DNA from 2 places in the Bacillus sp. 179-C3.3 HS genome. Region 2 is predicted to be linked to the other one. Evidence: riboswitches for the same ligand, from Rfam matches in the RefSeq annotation. Region 2 holds a riboswitch; the other holds the start of a gene.

Region 1 (10,824 bases), on a different contig from region 2:
ACATTGCGTGTGGAATTTCAGGGGCGATTCAGCATCTAGCTGGAATGTCTAATAGTAAAGTGATCGTGGCAATCAATAAAGATCCAGAAGCCGACATCTTTAAAATTGCGGACTATGGAATCGTTGGGGATCTATTTGAAGTCGTACCGCTTTTAAATGAAGAACTAAAAAAGATGAATATCCACTCGTAACGCTCATAGACTCAGAATGCCTAGGTATTCTGGGTTTTTTTGTATGTCATGGATGAAAAGGAGCGATTGTAAGTGAAAGGAACAATCAAGGTCAATGAAGTGATTGGGCGTATTTCGAAACATATTTATGGGCATTTTCAAGAACATTTGGGAAGAGGAATTTATGACGGGATTTGGGTTGGAAAAGATTCGGAAATTCCAAATGTAGAAGGCATTCGAACCGATGTGCTAAAGGCGCTTCAGGCATTACATATCCCTGTACTTCGATGGCCGGGAGGCTGTTTTGCGGATGAATACCACTGGGCAAATGGCGTGGGGGATTTAAATGAACGCAAACCGATGGTCAATACGCATTGGGGAGGTACGGTGGAATCAAATGCGTTTGGTACGCATGAATTTATGAAATTGTGTGAGTTGCTTGAATGTGAACCGTATATTTGCGGGAATGTTGGAAGTGGTTCTGTTCAAGAATTGGCTGACTGGATAGAATATATCACATTTCCTAAGGGAACCCCTATGTCCGATTGGCGCATACGAAACGGCAAAAAGGAGCCTTGGAAATTAAAATACGTTGGAGTGGGCAATGAAAGCTGGGGCTGTGGTGGAAACATGACCCCTGAATACTATGCAGATTTATATAAACGATATCAAACGTATGTGCGACAGTTTGCTGGAAACCAGATTTACAAAATCGCCTGTGGAGCAAATTCCAATGACGTGAATTGGACAAAAGTATTAATGGAGCGAGCCGCACCTTGGATGGATGGACTCAGTTTGCATTATTATACCGTCCCTGGCACATGGGAGAAAAAGGGGTCTGCAACTGAATTTAATGAGGACGAATGGTTTATCACGTTGAAAAAAGCATATGAGATGGAACAGTTAATCAAGGCACATGGAGACATAATGGATCAGTATGACCCACAAAAGCGAATCGGAATGATCATTGATGAATGGGGAACGTGGTATGATCCTGAACCAGGTACAAATCCCGGGTTTTTGTATCAGCAAAATACATTGAGAGATGCCCTTGTGTGTGCCTTGCATTTCCACATCTTCCACCGTCATTGCGAGAGAATTTATATGGCGAATATTGCCCAAACGATAAACGTCTTGCAAGCCATGGTGTTAACGAAGGATGATCAAATGATTTTAACGCCGACGTACCATGTATTTCACATGTTTCAAGTGCATCAAGAAGAAGAAGCCCTTGAGGTGGACTTTGTCTCGTCTCCATACGAAAGACGAGGTGAAAAAATGCCGCAGGTCAGTGTCTCCGCCTCACGTTCATCTAGCGAAATGCATATTAGTTTTTGTCATCTACATCCACATGAAACAGCATCGCTTTCACTGACGGTTGACGGTATAGGGACAGAAACGAATGTGACCGGTACGGTGCTTACAGCTGACCGTATGAATGCACATAACACATTTGATGCACCTCATCTTGTGCAACCGGCAGAATTTCAGCAATTCACTGTCCAAAAAGGTGAATTGACCGTTCAGCTTCCACCAATGTCTGTTGTCATGCTAACAGTGCCATATGTTTGATGAAATGATTGTTGGGGCATCATAGTCCATAAAGGGATAAAAAGTGAGGGATGACCGATGTTGACGAAAGATCTTTTGTGCGAAGTTCTCGTTCAATTTTGGCACATTTGATCAAAAAATGATTTGTAAGCATTTCATTCGCAAGTCGCATTAGTAGATGCTATACTAAAAAGCATAATTTACATTGGAGGAATGAATAATGGCAATCGTAAAAGCTACTGACGCAACATTTTCACAAGAAACTGCAGAAGGTGTTGTTCTTGCAGACTTTTGGGCACCATGGTGTGGACCTTGTAAAATGATTGCTCCAGTTCTTGAAGAACTTGATCAAGAAATGGGCGATAAAATGAAAATTGTAAAAATTGATGTAGACGATAACCAAGAAACAGCTGGTAAATATGGCGTGATGAGCATCCCAACTCTTCTTGTTTTAAAAGACGGAGAAGTTGTCGAGACGTCTGTTGGTTTCAAACCAAAAGAAGCACTTGCTGAACTTGTGAATAAACATCTCTAAATCATACCGATGAACATCGGATTTGTACCTAAAAAGCGGTTCTCGTATAGACGAGAGCCGCTTTTCTTTCACATGGTATAAAACAAACGTTCGTGATACACTAGAAGGAGTGAAAGAGCAAAACAAGGACGGATGAATAGATGAACAAATTGATCAAAGAAAAACTGTCAGTCTTGCCTGATCAACCAGGCTGTTACTTAATGAAAGATAGACAAAATACGGTCATTTATGTTGGGAAGGCAAAGGTTTTAAAAAATAGGGTGCGTTCCTATTTCACTGGGTCACATGATGCCAAAACGCAGCGACTCGTCAGTGAAATTGAAGACTTTGAATACATTGTCACGTCTTCAAATATTGAGGCACTCATATTAGAACTGAATTTAATAAAGAAATACGATCCAAAATACAATGTCATGCTCAAGGATGACAAGACGTACCCATTTATTAAAATCACAAATGAACGTCACCCAAAACTGATCGTGACCCGCAATGTAAAAAAGGATAAAGGAAAATACTTTGGTCCGTATCCGAACGTACAAGCAGCAAGAGAAACAAAAAAGCTGCTCGACCGCTTATATCCACTGAGAAAATGTGCAACCCTTCCTGACCGCGTCTGCCTTTATTATCATCTTGGACAATGTCTCGCGCCATGCGTGTATGACATCTCTGAAGAAACGAATAAACAGCTCGTGGACGAAATCACAAGGTTTTTAAATGGTGGTCATCAACAAATCAAGAAAGAATTAACCGAAAAAATGCAAGAAGCGGCCGAACAATTAGAATTTGAACGGGCAAAAGAACTAAGAGATCAAATTGCCTATATTGACTCAACGATGGAAAAGCAGAAGATGACAATGAGTGACTTATTGGATCGAGATGTGTTTGCCTATGCCTATGATAAGGGCTGGATGTGTGTCCAAGTCTTTTTCATCAGACAGGGGAAATTGATTGAACGGGATGTGAGTTTGTTCCCGATGTATCAAGATCCAGAGGAAGAGTTTCTCACATTTATGGGGCAATTTTATGCAAAAAACAATCATTTTCTACCGAAAGAAATCTTGGTGCCAGATAGTGTGGATCAAGAGATGATTGAGCAATTGCTTGAGACAAACGTTCACCAGCCGAAAAAAGGCAAGAAAAAAGATTTGCTTTTGCTTGCACATCAAAATGCCAAAATTGCCCTCAAGGAAAAGTTTTCACTCATTGAGCGTGATGAAGAGCGAACCATTGGTGCGGTGAATCAACTTGGGGGGGCGCTGAATATCTACACGCCTTACAGGATTGAGGCATTTGACAACTCGAACATACAGGGCGCAGACCCGGTTTCTGCCATGGTTGTCTTTCAAGACGGTAAGCCATATAAGAAAGAATATCGAAAATATAAAATTAAAACAGTCGCAGGACCTGATGATTATGCATCAATGCGTGAAGTGATCAGAAGACGTTACACACGTGTGCTAAAGGATCAGCTCCCGCTACCAGACTTAATTTTAATTGACGGAGGAAAAGGACAAATTAACGCGGCAATAGACGTTCTTGAAAATGAGCTGAATCTGTCTGTGCCAGTCGCAGGGCTTGTGAAAGATGAAAAACACCGGACATCGAATCTCATGCTGGGCGATACACTTGAAATCGTGGCACTTGAACGTAACAGTCAGGCCTTTTATTTATTGCAGCGTATTCAAGACGAAGTCCACCGATTTGCTATTAGCTTTCACAGGCAGCTTCGCGGAAAAAACGCATTCCAATCCATTTTAGATGATGTTCCAGGCATCGGAGAAAAACGAAAAAAACAGCTGCTCAAGCACTTTGGATCGGTGAAAAAAATGAAAGAAGCCTCTGTTCAAGACTTCCAAGAAGCTGGTATTCCGAAACAAACGGCTGAACGGTTAGTAGAGGTATTGAAAAAATAGATTGTACTTTTTCTGAAAGTCTGATAAGATGTGACTAATTTAATCATGAACGTGTTGTTTGTTGAAGATAGAGGTGCGAACTTCAATAGTACGCCTTCAGAGATCGATGGGATCTATGAAGAGGGCGGAAAGGGGAGCGTCGCCGAAGTGAATAAAATCCACTCATTTTATTTGCTGGCTGTACATTGAATAAATGTAGGGCTGTCAAGAATCTGTTTCTTGGAGAGCTATCTCATTGTTTTTGCATCTTTAGATGTTGATTTCAAAGCAATGGGAGATTCGTTCTCTCATTGCTTTTTTTATTTGCAGTGAGAAAACAGTCTCTAGGAACATATCTTGCCTCTTCTCTCACACGTGAACTTTTGAAAAGGGTGATAGACATGGGACTTATAGTACAAAAATTCGGCGGAACATCAGTAGGCACAACAGAAAAAATTCGTCATGTGGCAGAGAGAGTCATCAATGAACGCAAGGCAGGACATGATGTGGTCGTGGTGGTATCCGCCATGGGTAAATCAACCGATGTTCTTGTTGACCTAGCCAAAGAACTAACCGATGAACCAAGCAAAAGAGAAATGGATATGCTGCTTACGACTGGGGAGCAAGTGACCATTTCCTTATTAACAATGGCACTACAAGCAAAGGGATATGATGCGATTTCCTTTACAGGCTGGCAGGCTGGAGTGAAAACGGAGAAAGTGCATGGAAATGCGAGAATCGTGGACATTGATGAGTCGAGAATAAAGGAACAATTAAGCGCAGGGAAAATTGTTGTGGTGGCAGGTTTCCAAGGGATTGCAGATGATCTACATATTACAACGCTAGGTCGGGGTGGTTCTGACACGACGGCAGTCGCTATCGCTGCTGCATTGAAAGCTGATAAATGTGATATTTACACAGACGTACCGGGCGTGTTTACAACCGATCCCCGTTATGTGTCCACAGCACGCAAGCTGGAAGGCATTTCATACGATGAGATGCTGGAACTAGCGAACTTAGGAGCAGGTGTCTTGCATCCAAGGGCGGTCGAGTTTGCGAAAAATTATCAAATTCCGTTAGAAGTTCGATCTAGTATTGAATATGAAGCTGGTACGTTAATTGAGGAGGAATCATCCATGGAACAAAATTTAGTCGTAAGAGGTATTGCATTTGAAGATCAAATAACACGTGTGACAGTGTGCGGCCTTTCAAGTGGTTTGACGACCTTATCGACGATTTTTACGACGCTTGCTAAGCAAAATATCAATGTCGATATCATCATTCAGTCCGTCACAAGCACCAATCAAACATCGATCTCGTTCTCTGTCAAAACGGACGATTTGTCTAAAACAGTGGAAGTGTTAGAAGAATATAAAGGGGCGCTTGGCTATGAACAAATTGAGACAGAAAACAAATTAGCCAAAGTATCCATCGTTGGCTCTGGTATGGTCTCCAACCCAGGTGTTGCTGCTGAAATGTTCGCTGTTTTAGCTGAAAAAGACATCCAAGTGAAAATGGTGAGTACATCTGAAATTAAAGTATCAACAGTTGTAGGCCGTGATGATATGGTAAAAGCGGTCGAAGCACTTCATGATGCCTTTGAATTATCGAAAGTAAGTGCAGCTACTCACTCTTAAAAGAAGAAAAACAGGTGCATCTCACGCGGAGAATGCACCTGTTTTTATGGTGTATCAAGAGCACCTGGAGCAAGGGATGCTTTTTGTATCGGTTTACCCCTACTCAATTATGCTATGATAGAGAGGTATGCCAAAAAGGCGTGACTGAAGGTCATCCTCGCCCTTTATAAGAACCTGTTAGCTAGGGTCTCTTAAATCCCATTTCACAGTTAAGATGACTTTATCCGCACGCTTTTTGACTTGTTCGTAAGATTCAGCAATATGTTCATTTAGAAGCTGAATCTGTTCAGCGATAAAACCTGCTTCCATTTGAAAGCATGGCTCTTTTTGATAAGTGAGTCGATTCGATACGAGTGGACCTTCGAGCTCAAACTCAATTTCCTGTTTTTTAGTATGGACCATCGTGAGAGTTCCCCATCCGGCATCATGGAAAAATTCGGGGATTTTCTCCCATGACTCTAGAGGAAATTTACGAGCAAGTAACTTACCCGCAAAATACATCATAGATGAATGATCTTGACCAAGAATGTCAGGCAGCAGAACTTCGCGTATCAGCTCGTAGGCAAAACCATTGACTTCTATTTCTTTTAGCTGTTCTAAGTTAGATTCGAATTTATTCATTGTACGGCTCCCCTCTTTCAACAATTTATTATAGCTCATGTGGGCATATGATAACAGCGTTTTCCATAGAAGGTTCAGAAATTCTTATTGTAAGAAAACGAATTTTGATTTAAAACGTTTAAAATTTCGGAAAATTTTAATTTATGTACGCGGTTTCTTGACGCTTTTTTGACATAGGAGTAAAATGAAATTGTCAATAAATTTGAATAAAGTGCTTATATTTGAAAGAAGCGGGGGTAAGACAATTTTCAAGCAATTGCACTTTTCTTACTAGGGGGTAAAGTAATGTCGGGGAACAAAGAATTTTTTTATCGGAGATTGCATTCTTTGCTTGGCGTCATTCCGGTCGGTCTATTTTTAGTTCAGCACTTAGTCGTTAACCACTTTGCGACAAATGGACCAGAGGCGTTTAACAAAGCTGCACACTTTATGGAACAGCTTCCATTCAGATATGCACTCGAGCTGTTCGTGATTTTCTTACCACTGATTTATCATGCTGTTTATGGGGTGTACATTGCCTTTACAGCGCAAAATAACACATCTCGTTTCAGTTATTTAAGAAACTGGTTGTTCAGGCTGCAAAGGGTTACTGGTATCATCACATTGATTTTTGTGTCTTGGCATGTATGGGAAACAAGAATTCAAGCTCAGCTTGGAGCAGAAGTAAACTATGACATGATGGCGAATATTTTAAGTTCTCCATTTATGCTAGGTTTCTATATTGTCGGCGTTTTATCTACTATTTTCCACTTTGCTAATGGCTTGTGGTCATTTGCTGTCAGCTGGGGAATTACAGTTTCACCACGCTCACAACGAATTTCCACATATGTGACATTAGGTATATTTATAGCGCTTTCATATGTAGGGCTAAGAGCAATTTTCGCTTTTGTTTAAGAGGAAATAGATTAGTAGAAGAGGGAGAGGGGCTACAATGAGTAATTCTAGCATCATCGTTGTCGGAGGCGGATTAGCTGGTCTCATGGCAACCATCAAAGCAGCAGAAGCGGGAACAGCTGTTAAACTATTTTCAATCGTACCTGTGAAACGTTCGCATTCTGTGTGTGCACAGGGTGGCATTAACGGAGCGGTTAATACAAAAGGTGAAGGAGATTCACCTTATGAGCATTTTGATGACACAGTCTATGGCGGAGATTTCTTAGCAAACCAGCCGCCAGTAAAAGCAATGTGTGAAGCGGCGCCATCCATTATCCATTTACTTGATCGTATGGGTGTTATGTTTAATAGAACACCAGAAGGATTATTGGACTTCCGACGCTTCGGGGGAACACAGCACCATCGTACTGCATTTGCTGGTGCAACGACTGGTCAGCAGTTACTATACGCACTTGATGAACAGGTTCGCCGCTATGAAGTAGCAGGACTTGTGACGAAATATGAAGGCTGGGAATTCTTAGGTGCGGTTCTAGATGACGAAGAAGTGTGCCGAGGCATCGTAGCGCAAGATCTGACGACAATGGAAATTGAATCTTTCCGTTCAGATGCTGTCATCATGGCAACAGGCGGGCCTGGAATTGTATTTGGAAAATCGACGAACTCGATGATCAATACAGGATCAGCAGCTTCCATCGTCTATCAGCAAGGGGTTCACTATGCAAATGGTGAATTCATTCAAATCCATCCGACTGCGATCCCAGGAGATGACAAACTTCGTCTCATGAGTGAATCGGCTCGTGGTGAAGGTGGACGTGTTTGGACTTATAAAGACGGGAAGCCTTGGTACTTCCTTGAAGAAAAATACCCAGCATACGGGAACCTTGTACCGCGTGACATTGCAACACGTGAAATCTTCGATGTCTGTGTCGAGCAAAAGCTTGGAATCAATGGAGAAAACATGGTATACCTTGACCTTTCTCACAAAGATCCAAAAGAACTTGATATTAAGCTTGGTGGAATCATTGAAATCTATGAAAAATTCATGGGAGATGACCCGCGTAAGCTTCCGATGAAAATCTTCCCTGCTGTTCATTACTCAATGGGCGGACTATGGGTTGATTATGAGCAAATGACCAACATCAAAGGCCTGTTTGCAGCTGGTGAGTGTGATTATTCTATGCACGGCGGAAACAGACTTGGTGCGAACTCCTTACTTTCAGCGATTTACGGCGGAATGGTCGCAGGACCAAATGCAGTGAAGTACATTAACGGTCTTGAAAAGTCTGCGGAAGACTTATCTTCTGCAACATATGACAGCGCAGTGAAGAAAGAGCAGGAGAAATGGAACAACATCCTCAGTATGGATGGAACTGAAAATGCGTACGTGCTTCACAAAGAGCTTGGCGAATGGATGACGGATAACGTCACAGTGGTTCGTTACAATGACAAGCTAATCAAAACAGATCAGAAAATTGAAGAATTGATGGAGCGCTACAAGCGCATCAATATCAATGATACAGCTACATGGAGCAACCAAGGCGCAACCTTTACACGCCAGCTTGACAACATGCTTCAGTTGGCTAGAGTGATTACAATCGGCGCATACAACCGTAATGAGAGCCGAGGCGCACACTATAAACCGGAATTCCCAGAGAGAAATGATGAGGACTTCCTAAAAACAACGATGGCTACGTTCAAAGGAAAAAATGAGAAGCCTGCCTTCCACTATGAGGACGTCGATGTATCGTTAATTGCACCTCGTAAACGAGATTACTCGAAGAAAAAGGTGGAGAAATAAGATGAGTGAAAAAAACATGATCCAATTCATTATCACACGTCAAGATACAGCAGATGGAAAACCTTATGATGAGGAATTCGAAATCCCTTACCGCCCAAATATGAACGTCATTTCCGCACTCATGGAAATTAGACGTAACCCGGTCAACAAAAAAGGTGAAAAAACAACGGCCATCAACTGGGACATGAACTGTCTTGAAGAGGTATGTGGAGCTTGTTCCATGGTGATTAATGGACAGCCTCGCCAATCATGTACGGCACTGATTGACAAGTTAGATCAACCGATCCGTCTTCAGCCAATGAAGACATTCCCGGTTGTCAGAGACTTGCAGGTTGATAGAAGCCGCATGTTTAATTCCTTGAAAAAAGTCAAAGCATGGGTACCGATCGATGGCACATACGATCTTGGACCAGGGCCAAGAATGCCTGAGAAAAAACGTCAATGGGCATATGAGCTTTCAAAGTGTATGACATGTGGTGTCTGCCTAGAAGCTTGTCCAAACGTCAATGATAAGTCATCCTTTATGGGTCCTGCACCGCTCTCACAAGTTCGTCTATTTAACGCACATCCGACAGGTGCGATGAATAAGTCAGACCGTCTAGAAGAAATTATGGGAGATGGTGGTCTTGCCAACTGTGGGAACTCTCAAAACTGTGTGCAGGCTTGCCCGAAAGGCATCCCGCTGACAACATCAATTGCAGCACTTAACCGAGATACAACACTACAAGCTTTCCGTAACTTCTTCGGAAGCGATCAAGCAGAATAACATGCCATTCAGTCCTCTTTGCCTATTATGATTTATGTGTTCAAGAGGCTGAATGCAAACGTAAGCGCCTCTTCCATACGGGAGAGGCGCTTTTTGATTGAAAAAGGAGCTGATCAAATGAGAGTGCCGTCCTATATTGAGGAGCCGTTTGAAGAATGGAGAGCATCATTTCGATTTTATGTGGAAACGACGGTTCGGTTTTCTGAAACAGATATGTTTGGTCACATGAACAATGTGACACCTTTTGTGTATTTTGAAGAAGCACGAATCGCCTTTTTTCAAAAAACGGGGCTTGTTGATAAACGAATGAAGCGTGTGAAAGAAACGATCACGGTCGTGGCAAATTTGCAGTGTGATTATATCAAGCAGGTAGAGATTGGCGAGAGATTACGTGTATATGTAAAGCCTGAAAAAGTAGGATCGAGTTCTCTGATCCTGCATTACTTAGGTGAAAATGAACATCAGGAACCATGTTTTACAGGCTCTGTCACAATGGTTCAAATCAGTCAAAAAACGGGTGCCCCTGTGCCATTTACAGAAGGTGAAAAAGAAACCTTCCAAGCACAGCGAAATTAATCCGGTCAAACGTGCATGCTTCGATTTGTTATAATGAAAAGATCATAATATGAGAAACAAAAGGAGAACTTATGAGGATTTTTCAATATGACGTCATTGATAGTACAAATAACGAAGCGAAAAGGCTCATTCAACAAGGAGAAGAGCTGCCGTTTGCCGTCTATGCAAAACAGCAGACAGAAGGAAGGGGCAGGTTAGGTAGACCGTGGCAGACACCGGCTGGGAATGTCGCTGTCACGATGGCCATTAAGCAGCCGCAAGACCTCTCAACACAGTCAACCATTGCTCCGATGACAGCACTTGCCATCTATGATGTTCTATTACCACTCATGAAGGAAACGGATCGGTTAGCGATTAAGTGGCCAAATGATATGTTGGTAAATG
Region 2 (10,824 bases):
TCCTTTACGTGTTTTTGATCGATGTCTCCAGATTGAACGAGTTGATCAAATGGCTCTTTGGCCGCTGAGAGAAAGAGATCGACGTTAGCTCCTTGAGAGATTTGTTGCTTTAAGGCACCTGATGACCCGAAATTAAATGTGATTTTCACATTGGCATGTTGATCTTCAAAATCCGCCGCCATCTCTTTTAATGCATCTTGCAAGCTGACTGCCGCAGAAATGACAAGCTCCGTCTTTTTATTTGAATTAGCTGACTCCATCTCTGTTTGGCATCCTATTAGAAGCAAACAACAAACAGTGATGAAGGCTAAAAGTGGATATCTCATGTTTACACCTCAAATCATGTATCTATAAAATGACTCCCTTTATTATAATCAAACTTATTTGGCGATTCATAGCGTTTCAGTAAAAAACAGGTCAGGGAAGTCCATATGCAATACGAAAAAAGCCGCCAAACGGCGGCTTTAATGCTGGTAGAAACGAAGCAGATTCCCATTGATGACTTTGTCAGATAAGGAAAGCTCTTTATTCGCTTTTTCAATAAAAGGCTGACACACTTCAATTTCTTCCACAGGCTCTTTCGTTTTTTGGTCATAGCATGTATTTTTTGTATAAAGATAATCGTCTGTAATAAAGTTCCCATTTCTCAGTACAGTAAAAGGTGTCCGTTCGTTTGAGAATAAATCATTTCCGAATTGAATGGAGTTCTTTGATTCAACGCCAAGTAGGTGGAGAATCGTCGGTTTCACGTCTATTTGGCCAGCCGTTTCAGAAATTTTCTGAGGTGCTTGATCTGTTACACCTGGAATGTAAATCAGGAACGGAACCCGCTGAAGTTTGACAGCATCGAACGGTGTGATCTCGTCTTGCTTCAATAGCTCTGCCATCGCCTCATGGTGCGCCTCTGAGATGCCATAGTGATCACCCATTAGGACAAACATTGTATCTTCATACATCCCTTCTTCCTTTAGGCTGGTGAAGAACTTCTTAATGGCCTCATCCTGATAGCGAACAGTCGTCACATAGCGATTTAATATCTCACTAGACGAGTCATACTCATCAATGAACTGATCTTTTGGATCAATTTCAAATGGGAAATGGTTGGTCAAAGTGATAAACGTGCTGTAATAGGGAGCTTTTAATTTTTTCAAATAATCGATTGATTGGTCGAAGAAATCGATATCCTTTAAGCCCCACCCAGTGGAATTCTCTTCATTCACATCAAATGATTCGACATCATAGAAACGATCAATGCCAAATGATTGATACATCACATCACGATTCCAAAACGTATTATTATTCGCATGGAATTGGACGGATTGATAGTTTTCTTTTTTCAATTGTTTGTATAACGTATCATATTCATTGTCGCTTGCTGTGAAGAAAACAGCGCCACTGCTGGATGGATAGAGCGAGTTGGCAACAATGAATTCTGAATCTGACGTCTTCCCTTGCTCTGTTTGTTGGTAAAATTCATCGAAATAAAAGCTCTTTTTGGCAAGTTGATTTAAAAATGGTGTGATTTCCTGCCCGTTCACCTTTTGATCCATGACAAATTGTTGCGTAGATTCAAGCGAAATGAATACGACATTTTTTCCTTTAGCAAGTCCAAAGTATTCTTCGTTTGGTGCACTGTAGTCAGCCTTTGTATAGTTAGCCACAGTTGATAGTGTATCCTCATCTGCAAAAGCTTTTTGTCCGATACGAGCCGTTTGAGCCACACCATCATATAGATGGAATTGGAACAGACCAAGGTTCCTTACAATGACTTCTCGATCATAAGAGCTTGTTAAAAATCGAGGATGGTCTATCATGGCTGAACTGACATGGAATAAAAGGAAGCCTACGCAAATCGCATAATATGTTTTAATCGTCTTAAATGAGGCTTTTCGTGCTGTTGGTTTACGCTTTAAGAGCCAAGCAAGCACGACAAAATCGATTAACATCAAGATAAACAACGGGTGGAACAGCTCAGTCATACTACTGCCCATATCCCCCATATTCTTTGCTTGAAATAGCACAGGAATGGTTATGAAATCGATATAGAATCCATAAAAAATCGAATTAGATATTAAAATGGCCGTAAGAATAAAATTTGACGTCAACAAAAAAACCTTTTGTTTGGTTCCATTTAAAAAAAGAGCAATCCCAAACAAAGGAAGTAAAAAACTAAGAGGATTTATGAGGAGCAGCCATTCATGAAACAAATTGGCTGTTCTGATCTGAAATCCGAATTGATAAATGATATATGTCTTCATCCACATAAAAAGGATGGAGTACACTAAAAACCAGTGATCTTTGAAAAACGCTTTCATTTATGTAGCTCCTCACCATTCTGTATTCAGTCAGCTGCAAGGTAAAAACACTTATCTTAAAACTACTAAAAAAATGAGGAATGATCAATTCATATCCTATTATTTTTATAAAACACTGTTTTCATGCTCTTAAAAATGGAATGGTATGGATAATTTGCAAATAACAGCGATGTAATAGCAGGTCACGATGGTGAGGACAGCGAGTACAACTTGTTCACCCGTACTGCCTGTTTTGACATAAAAGGGAAGACGTACTTTGATTGAAGCTGGAAATAAGAGTTTAATGCCATTCACTGTTCCTGCATCAAGTAGAAGGTGGCTCGCCATTCCAACAAGCAAACCGGTACTAAAGCTATCATTTGGAATGTATGTTGTCGCAATCCAATAAATGATCAGTAGGAACAATAAACTGTGTGTAAAGGTCCGATGCCCGAACATGCTGCTAATCAATGTTGAAAGCAGGGGGAATTTCCTTCCTATTTTGCTTTTCGTATGACAAAGATCTGGGATAAGGGAACCGACTGATCCAGCGGCAGTCATGGTGACTGGATCGAATCCATAGTAGGAGGCGACGGCTGTGGAGGCGGCTATTCCGCCCATGATATGTGTTTTTCCTGTCATGATGCGTACTCCTGTTCTTTTTTTCGTCCAAGTAATCACTATATCAAGCGTCTATACATTGGGCAAGGCGAATTGAAAGAAAAAAAGGGTAAAATAGTTGGCGGATTGGAAAAACATTCTATAATAAGAGAGAAGTCAAGTCGACACTAACGATAAGGGATGCGATTCGGATGAATAATGCAGACATGTTAAAAGAAATTGTTCTAGTACATTATGAAGTCAGCCGTAAATTAAACCGTAAGTTACTTGAGTTAGAAAAAGACATCACGCCGCCACAAATTTATGCCCTCTCTATTTTGATCCAAGGAGAAGTATCACATGTTGAGGAGCTGAAACAAAAGCTTTCTTTAAATCCAGGTGCAGCCTCGATTGCCCTCAATAAATTATGTGAGCAGGGGTTTATTCAGAGAGAAAGGGATAAAGAGAATCATTCACTTGTCCGATTAGAAGCGACTGAAAAGGGATTGGCTGTTTATGAAAAACATACACGTCAATTTGGTAAGGTGATTCAGGATATGATGGCCGACTTCACAGAGGAAGACATCAAGACATTTCTTGATTATTTGCATAAAATGAGAAAAACCTTTACCGATGATGAAGCCCAATCCAATTGAATAATACGAAAGCCTGTCGCACACATTAAAGAGGCATTCGTATTTTTTGAGAAGGGGGGAGCCATGATGTCATTGTTCCAAAAAGGGAAAAAAGCGAAAAGTGAAAAAGAACATCAGCAAGTAGATCAGCTGTTAGAAGAAGCAAGTAAAGAACTTGCAGGCGATCCGCTACAGGACGCTGTACAAAAGAAGAAAAACAATCAACAATAATGAAAGAAGGGCAGAGACATGTAACTCTGTCCTTCTTTCTATGTTTTTCCCTTTGACAGAAATGAGAATGTTTGATAACCTTCGTGTAGTAAAAATGAATAGAAATCCTCACGCTATGTCTCAGTGAGGTAGAGGTTGCGCGGATGATGAGTCACTTATGGGAGAGATGGAATCGATGATCATGAGAAAAAGGCATCAGCGCCGAAGTGTAAAGAAGGCTCCAACTTTCTTTATGCTGGGTCTGCATTGAATAAATGCAGGACTGCCACGTCTTAGAAGCGTGGAGGGCTATCCGGAGATCAGGTGTATGTTTTGAAAAGCATGGACTGTTGTTCAGGCTTTTTTTTATGTTCTGACTGAAGAAGATGGGGCATCATATGAAGAAAAGGCCCTGAATGAACATAAAGAATGCAAGTCATTGCTTCGCAAATATATCAAAAAAGATACTGCCGGGTCTGGTCCAAAGAGAATAATACGGAGGTACGGAAATGGAACAGACGAAAAAATGGGGTTTTTGGTTATTAACGGCTTTTGTCGTTGGAAATATGGTAGGGTCAGGCATCTTTATGCTCCCGAGTACGCTTGCACAGCATGCAAGTCCTTTAGGTGTGACAATGGCATGGCTTGTCACTGGCGGTGGTGTGCTGATGATTGCGCTAGTGTTTGGACATTTGTCCATGCATAAACCGCAGCTGACAGCTGGACCACAAAGCTACGCTAGAGCGCTTTTTAAAGATCCGAAGAAAGGAAAAGTGGCTGGTTTTACGATGGTATGGGGATACTGGGTGGCAAGCTGGATCAGTAATGTAGCCATTATTACGAGTCTTGCTGGATACTTAACGACTTTTTTCCCTATTTTAACGGTGACGACGGAGATTTTCACCTTTGGGAAAGAAACCATTACCCTTGGGCAACTGATTACTTTCATTGTATGTACCATTTTACTATGGGGAACCCATACGATTTTAATTACTAGCTTAAGTGCAGCGAGTAAATTAAACTTTGTGACAACATTTTCTAAGGTGCTTGGATTCGTCCTTTTTATCGTGGCTGGATTATTTGCATTTCAAACGGCATTATTTGAACATTATTACTTCCCAGTCGCTTCAACAAATGAGGGTATGCTTGGACTCGGAGGTCAAATCCACCACGCAGCGATCTCTACGTTATGGGCGTTTGTAGGGATAGAATCTGCGGTCATCCTGTCAGGTAGAGCATCTTCACAGCGAGATGTAAAACGCGCAACAATTACAGGTCTTTTAATCGCCCTTTCGATCTATATGATCATCACACTCATTACAATGGGCGTTCTACCGCACGATCAATTGCAAGGCTCAGATAAGCCATTTGTCGATGTCCTGCAACTGATTATTGGACCTGCTGGTGGAATTGTTATGGCACTTCTTGCTATCATTTGTCTATTTGGCTCAATGCTTGGCTGGATTTTACTTGGTTCAGAAGTACCTTATCAAGCGGCGAAAGCTGGTGATTTCCCAGCGGTATTCGCAAAAACAAATAAAAAAGGAAGCCCTGTTTTCGCTTTGACGATCACGAATTTGATGTCCCAGCTGTTCATTTTTTCAGTCATGTCTCGGACGATCAATGAAGCCTTTACTTTTTTAACAACATCAGCGACACTTGCATATCTCATTCCTTACATCGTGTCGTCCATCTACAGCTTTAAGGTGATCATGCAAGGTGATACGTATGAGATGCAAAAAGGGAATCGAACGCGAGATGGGATCATCGCACTCATTGCCATGGGATATTCCGTTTGGGTGATTATCTCAGGAACAGCAGATTTCGATACATTCGCTCTCGGAATTGGCTTGTTTTTAGTGGGCATTTTGCTATATCCACTCATGTCCAAAGGATTTGCGAAGGGAACGGTTTAAACGCGGGCGTTTCTCCAATACTGGAGAAACGTTTTTTTTATATCATGATTCACAATGCGATCATTGAGAATGATTATCATTGATTATTGTAACACGTTGTGAATACAAAAACAGCGACTATTTTGTTTGAAGAAGAAAATAATAAAAAACTCCTAGTTTTTTATTAAAAATATCATAACAGTGATTTCAAAAAGAGAAGAAAGTGATATACTATACTTCGATATTGAGAATCATTATCACCATTAAGGGGGATATTGAACGAAAGGAAGAATAGGATTTGGGCTCACATTCGAATCGTCAGCCGGTTGCCAAAGATGAGGCAGTAGAAATTGTCACGAAGCCCTTTGGAACAGTAGCTGTTATGATAATAGGTATAATCGCTTTAGCAATGGGTCTTTTTTTATCCGTTTCTTTAGGAGCGGCCAATATCCATTTACACACGGTGTGGGAAGCGATTTTTCATTTCAATAAACAAGAAACTTCTCATCAGATTATTAGAGAATTAAGGTTGCCACGTACGGTGGCAGCAGCACTTGTCGGTGCATTTTTGGCCGTATCTGGGGCGATCATGCAAGGGATGACAAGGAACGCACTTGCATCTCCTGAAATAATGGGTGTCACAAATGGTTCTGCATTTGCTATAGCCATTGCGTTCGCATTCTTCCCAGGTCAATCTTCTTTTTCAATCATTATATGGTCATTTGTTGGTGCGGCACTTGGCGCTTCGATTGTCTTTGGTGTCGGTACGCTTTCAAAAGGTGGTCTAACCCCAGTGAAACTAGCCCTAGCTGGTACGGCTGTTGGTGCTCTATTGACCTCCATTTCTACAGCGATTGCCATTCGGTTTGACGTCGCGCAGGACATGAGTTTCTGGTACGCTGGCGGTGTAGCAGGTGTGAATTGGGAGAAGATTCACATGATCATTCCAGTGGCGATTGTCGGGCTGATCATCGCCATGATCCTGTCCCGGTCAATCACCGTACTTAGCTTAGGTGATGAACTGGCAAAAGGACTTGGGCAATATACGAAAACGGTGAAGGTGCTTGGGATATTGGTTGTGATCTTGTTAACAGGTGCTGCTGTTTCAGTGGCAGGCTCCATTGGATTTATCGGGCTTGTCATTCCTCACGTCACTCGTTTTCTCGTCGGTGTCGATTATAGATGGATCATTCCATGCACAGCCATTTTAGGAGCTGTTTTGCTCATTTATGCAGACATTGCGGCAAGGCTTGTCAATGCGCCATTTGAAACGCCAGTCGGAGCGATTACAGCGATCATCGGTGTTCCTTTCTTCTTATATTTAGCTAGACGTGAAAGGAGCGGTCTTTAATGGAATTGGCGCAGCAGGCAAAGAAAAAGAAATATAGACGAACCATGCTCATCATCTCTATTGCGATTGTGGTTGTGTTCTTAATCAGTTTAAACACTGGAGAAATTCGTATTTCTCCTTTGAATACATTGAAGACGTTTTTTGGATTTGGAAGTGAAATGGATGAACTGGTGTTGTTTGAATTTAGACTTCCAAGAATGGTCATCGCCTTACTCGTTGGCGCTTCCATCGCTGTATCAGGTGCCATTTGGCAAGGAGTGTCTCAAAACGGTTTAGCTGATCCTGGCATCCTCGGTGTGAATGCAGGAGCGGGATTTGCCGTTGTGTTGTTTATTTTTGCCTTTCAAGGTTCTGTGTCAAATCTGGGTGATTTCACGATCTTTGTATTGCCGTTATTCGCTTTCGCAGGTGCAGCGCTTGCTGCATGTCTGATCTATGTGATAGCGTGGAAAAAAGGGATTACACCTGTTCGATTGATCTTGACCGGAATTGGGATAAATGCTGCGTTTTCAGCAGCGATTGTTGTGATTCAATTAAAAATGAACCCAAACGATTTTAGCCAAGCCATTGTTTGGCTATCAGGAAGCATTTGGGGTTCGAGCTGGACTTATGTCTTATCCGTCATGCCGTGGATGCTCATTTTCCTAGTGTTAGCGGTTGGCAGGGCTCGTTACTTAAATATTATGAATTTAGGTGATCAGTTGTCCTATGGTTTAGGGATTTCGGTTCATAAAGAGAGAAGCTTTCTCATGCTGATTGCTGTTGCACTGGCTGGTGTGAGCGTGGCTGTTGCAGGAAGCATTACGTTCTTAGGATTAGCTGCACCGCATCTAGCAAGAAAGCTTGTCGGACCGAGGCATCAAGGAATGATTCCTGCCTCTGCAATGATTGGCGCATTGCTCTTGTTACTAGCGGATACCATTGGACGTGTCATACTTGCACCGTCAGAAGTGCCAGTCGGGCTTGTCGTCTCTGCTTTAGGTGCACCTTACTTCATTTATTTATTAATGAAAACGAACGCATGAGGAAGGAGAGAATAACATATGAAATCGCTCGAAACTGAAAAGCTAAGCATCGGCTATCATGATCGTCTCATTGTAGACGATTTAAATATCAGCATCCCAAAAGGCAAAGTCACTACATTAATTGGGCCAAATGGCTGCGGGAAATCAACCATTCTCAAAACAATGTCCCGCATCATGAAATCTCATCAAGGCGTCGTATATCTAAATGGGAAAGCCATTCATCAAACGCCAACCAAAGAGATCTCAAAACAAATGGCGATCTTGCCACAAACACCAGAGGCACCAAGTGGACTGACTGTCTATGAACTTGTGTCCTATGGTCGTTTCCCGCATCAAACCGGATTTGGTCGTTTATCAAATGAAGATAAACGTATCATTAGGTGGGCGCTAGAGGAAACAGGCATGATCGCATTTCATGATCGACCAATTGAAGCCCTCTCTGGTGGACAACGTCAACGGGTATGGATTGCTATGGCACTCGCTCAAGAGACAGAATTGCTACTACTAGACGAACCAACAACATATTTAGATCTCGCCCACCAGCTTGAGATTCTTCAGTTGTTAGAGCGTTTAAATCGTGAACAAGGACGTACAGTACTGATGGTCATCCATGATCTAAATCATGCAGCCCGATTCTCGCATTATATGATTGCGCTCAATCAAGGCAAAGTGATCAAAGATGGGACGCCACATGAAGTCATGACAAAAGAAGTGCTTCGTCAAGTATTTCACATCGATGCAGAAATCGTCCTTGATCCAAGAACCAACAAACCGATCTGTTTAACATATGATTTAATCAACGAGGAAAGAAAGCTAGAAGCTGTGAATGGATAAAAAACTGTACAAGTAACTCGGGGGGCAACTCCGGGTTTTTTTGTTTTTTCAGAGATTTAGTAAGTTATATACTTTTTAGTTGATATTTTTTCGCTTTTATGCAGAAAAGAGGTACTTTTTTACTTTGGACAATGGTAATATACGGTTAGAGATCAAGCTAGAAAGGAAAGAGATGCGTGGAAACAGCAAAAATATTGATTGCAGACGACGAAGAAGCAATTGTAAAAATGGTTGAACGCGTACTGAAAAAAGAAGGTTTTCAACATATTTATAAAGCTTACAATGCAGATGAAGCATTAGATATTGTGAAAAACGAAGATATCCACCTTTTACTTCTAGATGTGATGATGCCCGGTCAATCTGGTTTTGACGTGCTTCCTGAAATGAGAAAATATACGAAGGCGCCTATTTTCTTTTTAACTGCAAGAACGTCTGATGTAGATAAATTGACAGGCTTTGCACAAGGAGCAGATGATTATATCACGAAGCCATTCAACCCATTAGAGCTCGTGGCTAGAATTAAGGCTCACTTAAATCGAACATATATTTCGATACAAGAGGAACACGGAGTGACACATAACCAATATGAGTATGCCCATTTCTCTTATTATCCGCACGCAGCAGAATTGAAAGTAAGAGGAGAGGTGACCGCCTGCTCAGCGCAGCTGTTGTCCTTGCTGAAGTATTTTTGTGATCATCCAAATGTTGTACTTTCAAAAGATCAAATCTATGAGAAAGTTTGGGGAGTCCCATCATATGGTGATAACAACACTGTCATGGTCCATATTCGAAAGCTGAGAGAAAAGATAGAATTAGACCCAAGTCATCCTGAATATATTGTGACCATCCGTGGCATGGGATATAAATTTATTCCGCATCCTGCGAAGGTTCTCAATTAATTTATGAATTTACGAATAAGACTTTTCTTTCACTTTGTCGGACAAATGTTTATTGTCATTGCCATCCTGTTGATCGGAGATACATTCTCTGAAAATGTATCTATTAAGAAATCCTTCGAAAATATGACCGAAACCGGTTTAACAAAGGCGAATGAAGATACCCTCATGAGCTGGCTTTACTTTAATGAGGATGGAGAAATGGAAGCAGATGATCAGCTCAAACAGGCAGTCAAAAGGCGCGACGGTTGGCTACAAGTCATCGATTCAAAGAAACAAAGTGCCTATAGCTATCATTTGCCGCAAAGTATTCCAACTTCCTATCAAAAGGATGAAATGATTAAGATCTTTGAAACAGGGCAGTTTAAAGATTATAAGATGTACTATTGGCCAATTGAAATGGACCATGAAAGCTATATCGTGCTCTATGGGTTTAAGACGAACAGCACGAAGGTCGCCAACTATTTAAAACAACACGAGAAAGATCTTGCTGCGCTATCTCAATATTCAGAGCAAACAAAAGCATTCTTAAAAAGAATGAATGGATCGGTTCATTTATTTAATGAAGAAGGTAAATATTTAACAGGCATTCGTTCAAAAAATATGTTGAAAAGCAACGTAACAGATATTGAATTGCTGAAGTACCAATCAAAGCCTTGGGAATTTAAAAATGACTTATCCTATATCAAAGTAAATCAGAATCGATATATCATCGTATCAGTGCCCAATAAAGTGTACAGTCCAGATGAACTTTATTATCTTGAGACAGAAGCTTTGAATCAATATAGTACGACGATCATTGCCGGACTTGCACTTGCAGTCATTATTGTGATGACATTATGGTATTCGTATCGCTACGGACTACCAATCTATCATATTATTCGTTGGTTGATTTTTTTATCAAGAAATAAATTGCAGGAGCCAACAAATAGAAAAGGGATTCCAGTTAGCAAAAATAAAAAGGGACGTATTAAACGGGAATACCGATTGTTTGAGGATATCCTAAAAACAATGGATCAGCTCACTCATACGTTAAAAGAAAATGAGGTAAACCGCAAAAAGATTCAAACGACAAGAGAAGAAT

What was found. Region 2 has a riboswitch for lysine ahead of AB1K80_RS11615 (amino acid permease). Riboswitches for the same ligand answer to the same signal wherever they lie in the genome.
Region 1: linked by a shared signal. The riboswitch ahead of AB1K80_RS15980 (aspartate kinase) and the one ahead of AB1K80_RS11615 (amino acid permease) in region 2 are both predicted to bind lysine.

What each region holds. Positions count from the first base shown of each region.
Region 1 is NZ_JBFEFT010000031.1:11,668-22,491, reverse strand. It holds gene AB1K80_RS16000 (electron transfer flavoprotein subunit alpha/FixB family protein) at 1-191, shown strand, start outside; gene AB1K80_RS15995 (alpha-N-arabinofuranosidase) at 264-1,742, shown strand; gene trxA (thioredoxin) at 1,942-2,256, shown strand; gene uvrC (excinuclease ABC subunit UvrC) at 2,397-4,169, shown strand; lysine riboswitch at 4,230-4,407, shown strand; gene AB1K80_RS15980 (aspartate kinase) at 4,550-5,785, shown strand; gene AB1K80_RS15975 (YslB family protein) at 5,963-6,406, opposite strand; gene AB1K80_RS15970 (succinate dehydrogenase cytochrome b558 subunit) at 6,692-7,300, shown strand; gene sdhA (succinate dehydrogenase flavoprotein subunit) at 7,338-9,098, shown strand; gene sdhB (succinate dehydrogenase iron-sulfur subunit) at 9,100-9,864, shown strand; gene AB1K80_RS15955 (acyl-CoA thioesterase) at 9,982-10,440, shown strand; gene AB1K80_RS15950 (biotin--[acetyl-CoA-carboxylase] ligase) at 10,512-10,824, shown strand, end outside.
Region 2 is NZ_JBFEFT010000017.1:24,348-35,171, forward strand. It holds gene modA (molybdate ABC transporter substrate-binding protein) at 1-326, opposite strand, end outside; gene AB1K80_RS11595 (LTA synthase family protein) at 465-2,315, opposite strand; gene AB1K80_RS11600 (metal-dependent hydrolase) at 2,445-2,936, opposite strand; gene AB1K80_RS11605 (MarR family winged helix-turn-helix transcriptional regulator) at 3,107-3,550, shown strand; gene sspJ (small acid-soluble spore protein SspJ) at 3,614-3,760, shown strand; lysine riboswitch at 3,882-4,059, shown strand; gene AB1K80_RS11615 (amino acid permease) at 4,249-5,655, shown strand; gene AB1K80_RS11620 (FecCD family ABC transporter permease) at 5,933-6,985, shown strand; gene AB1K80_RS11625 (FecCD family ABC transporter permease) at 6,985-8,010, shown strand; gene AB1K80_RS11630 (ABC transporter ATP-binding protein) at 8,029-8,844, shown strand; gene AB1K80_RS11635 (response regulator transcription factor) at 9,021-9,743, shown strand; gene AB1K80_RS11640 (sensor histidine kinase) at 9,747-10,824, shown strand, end outside.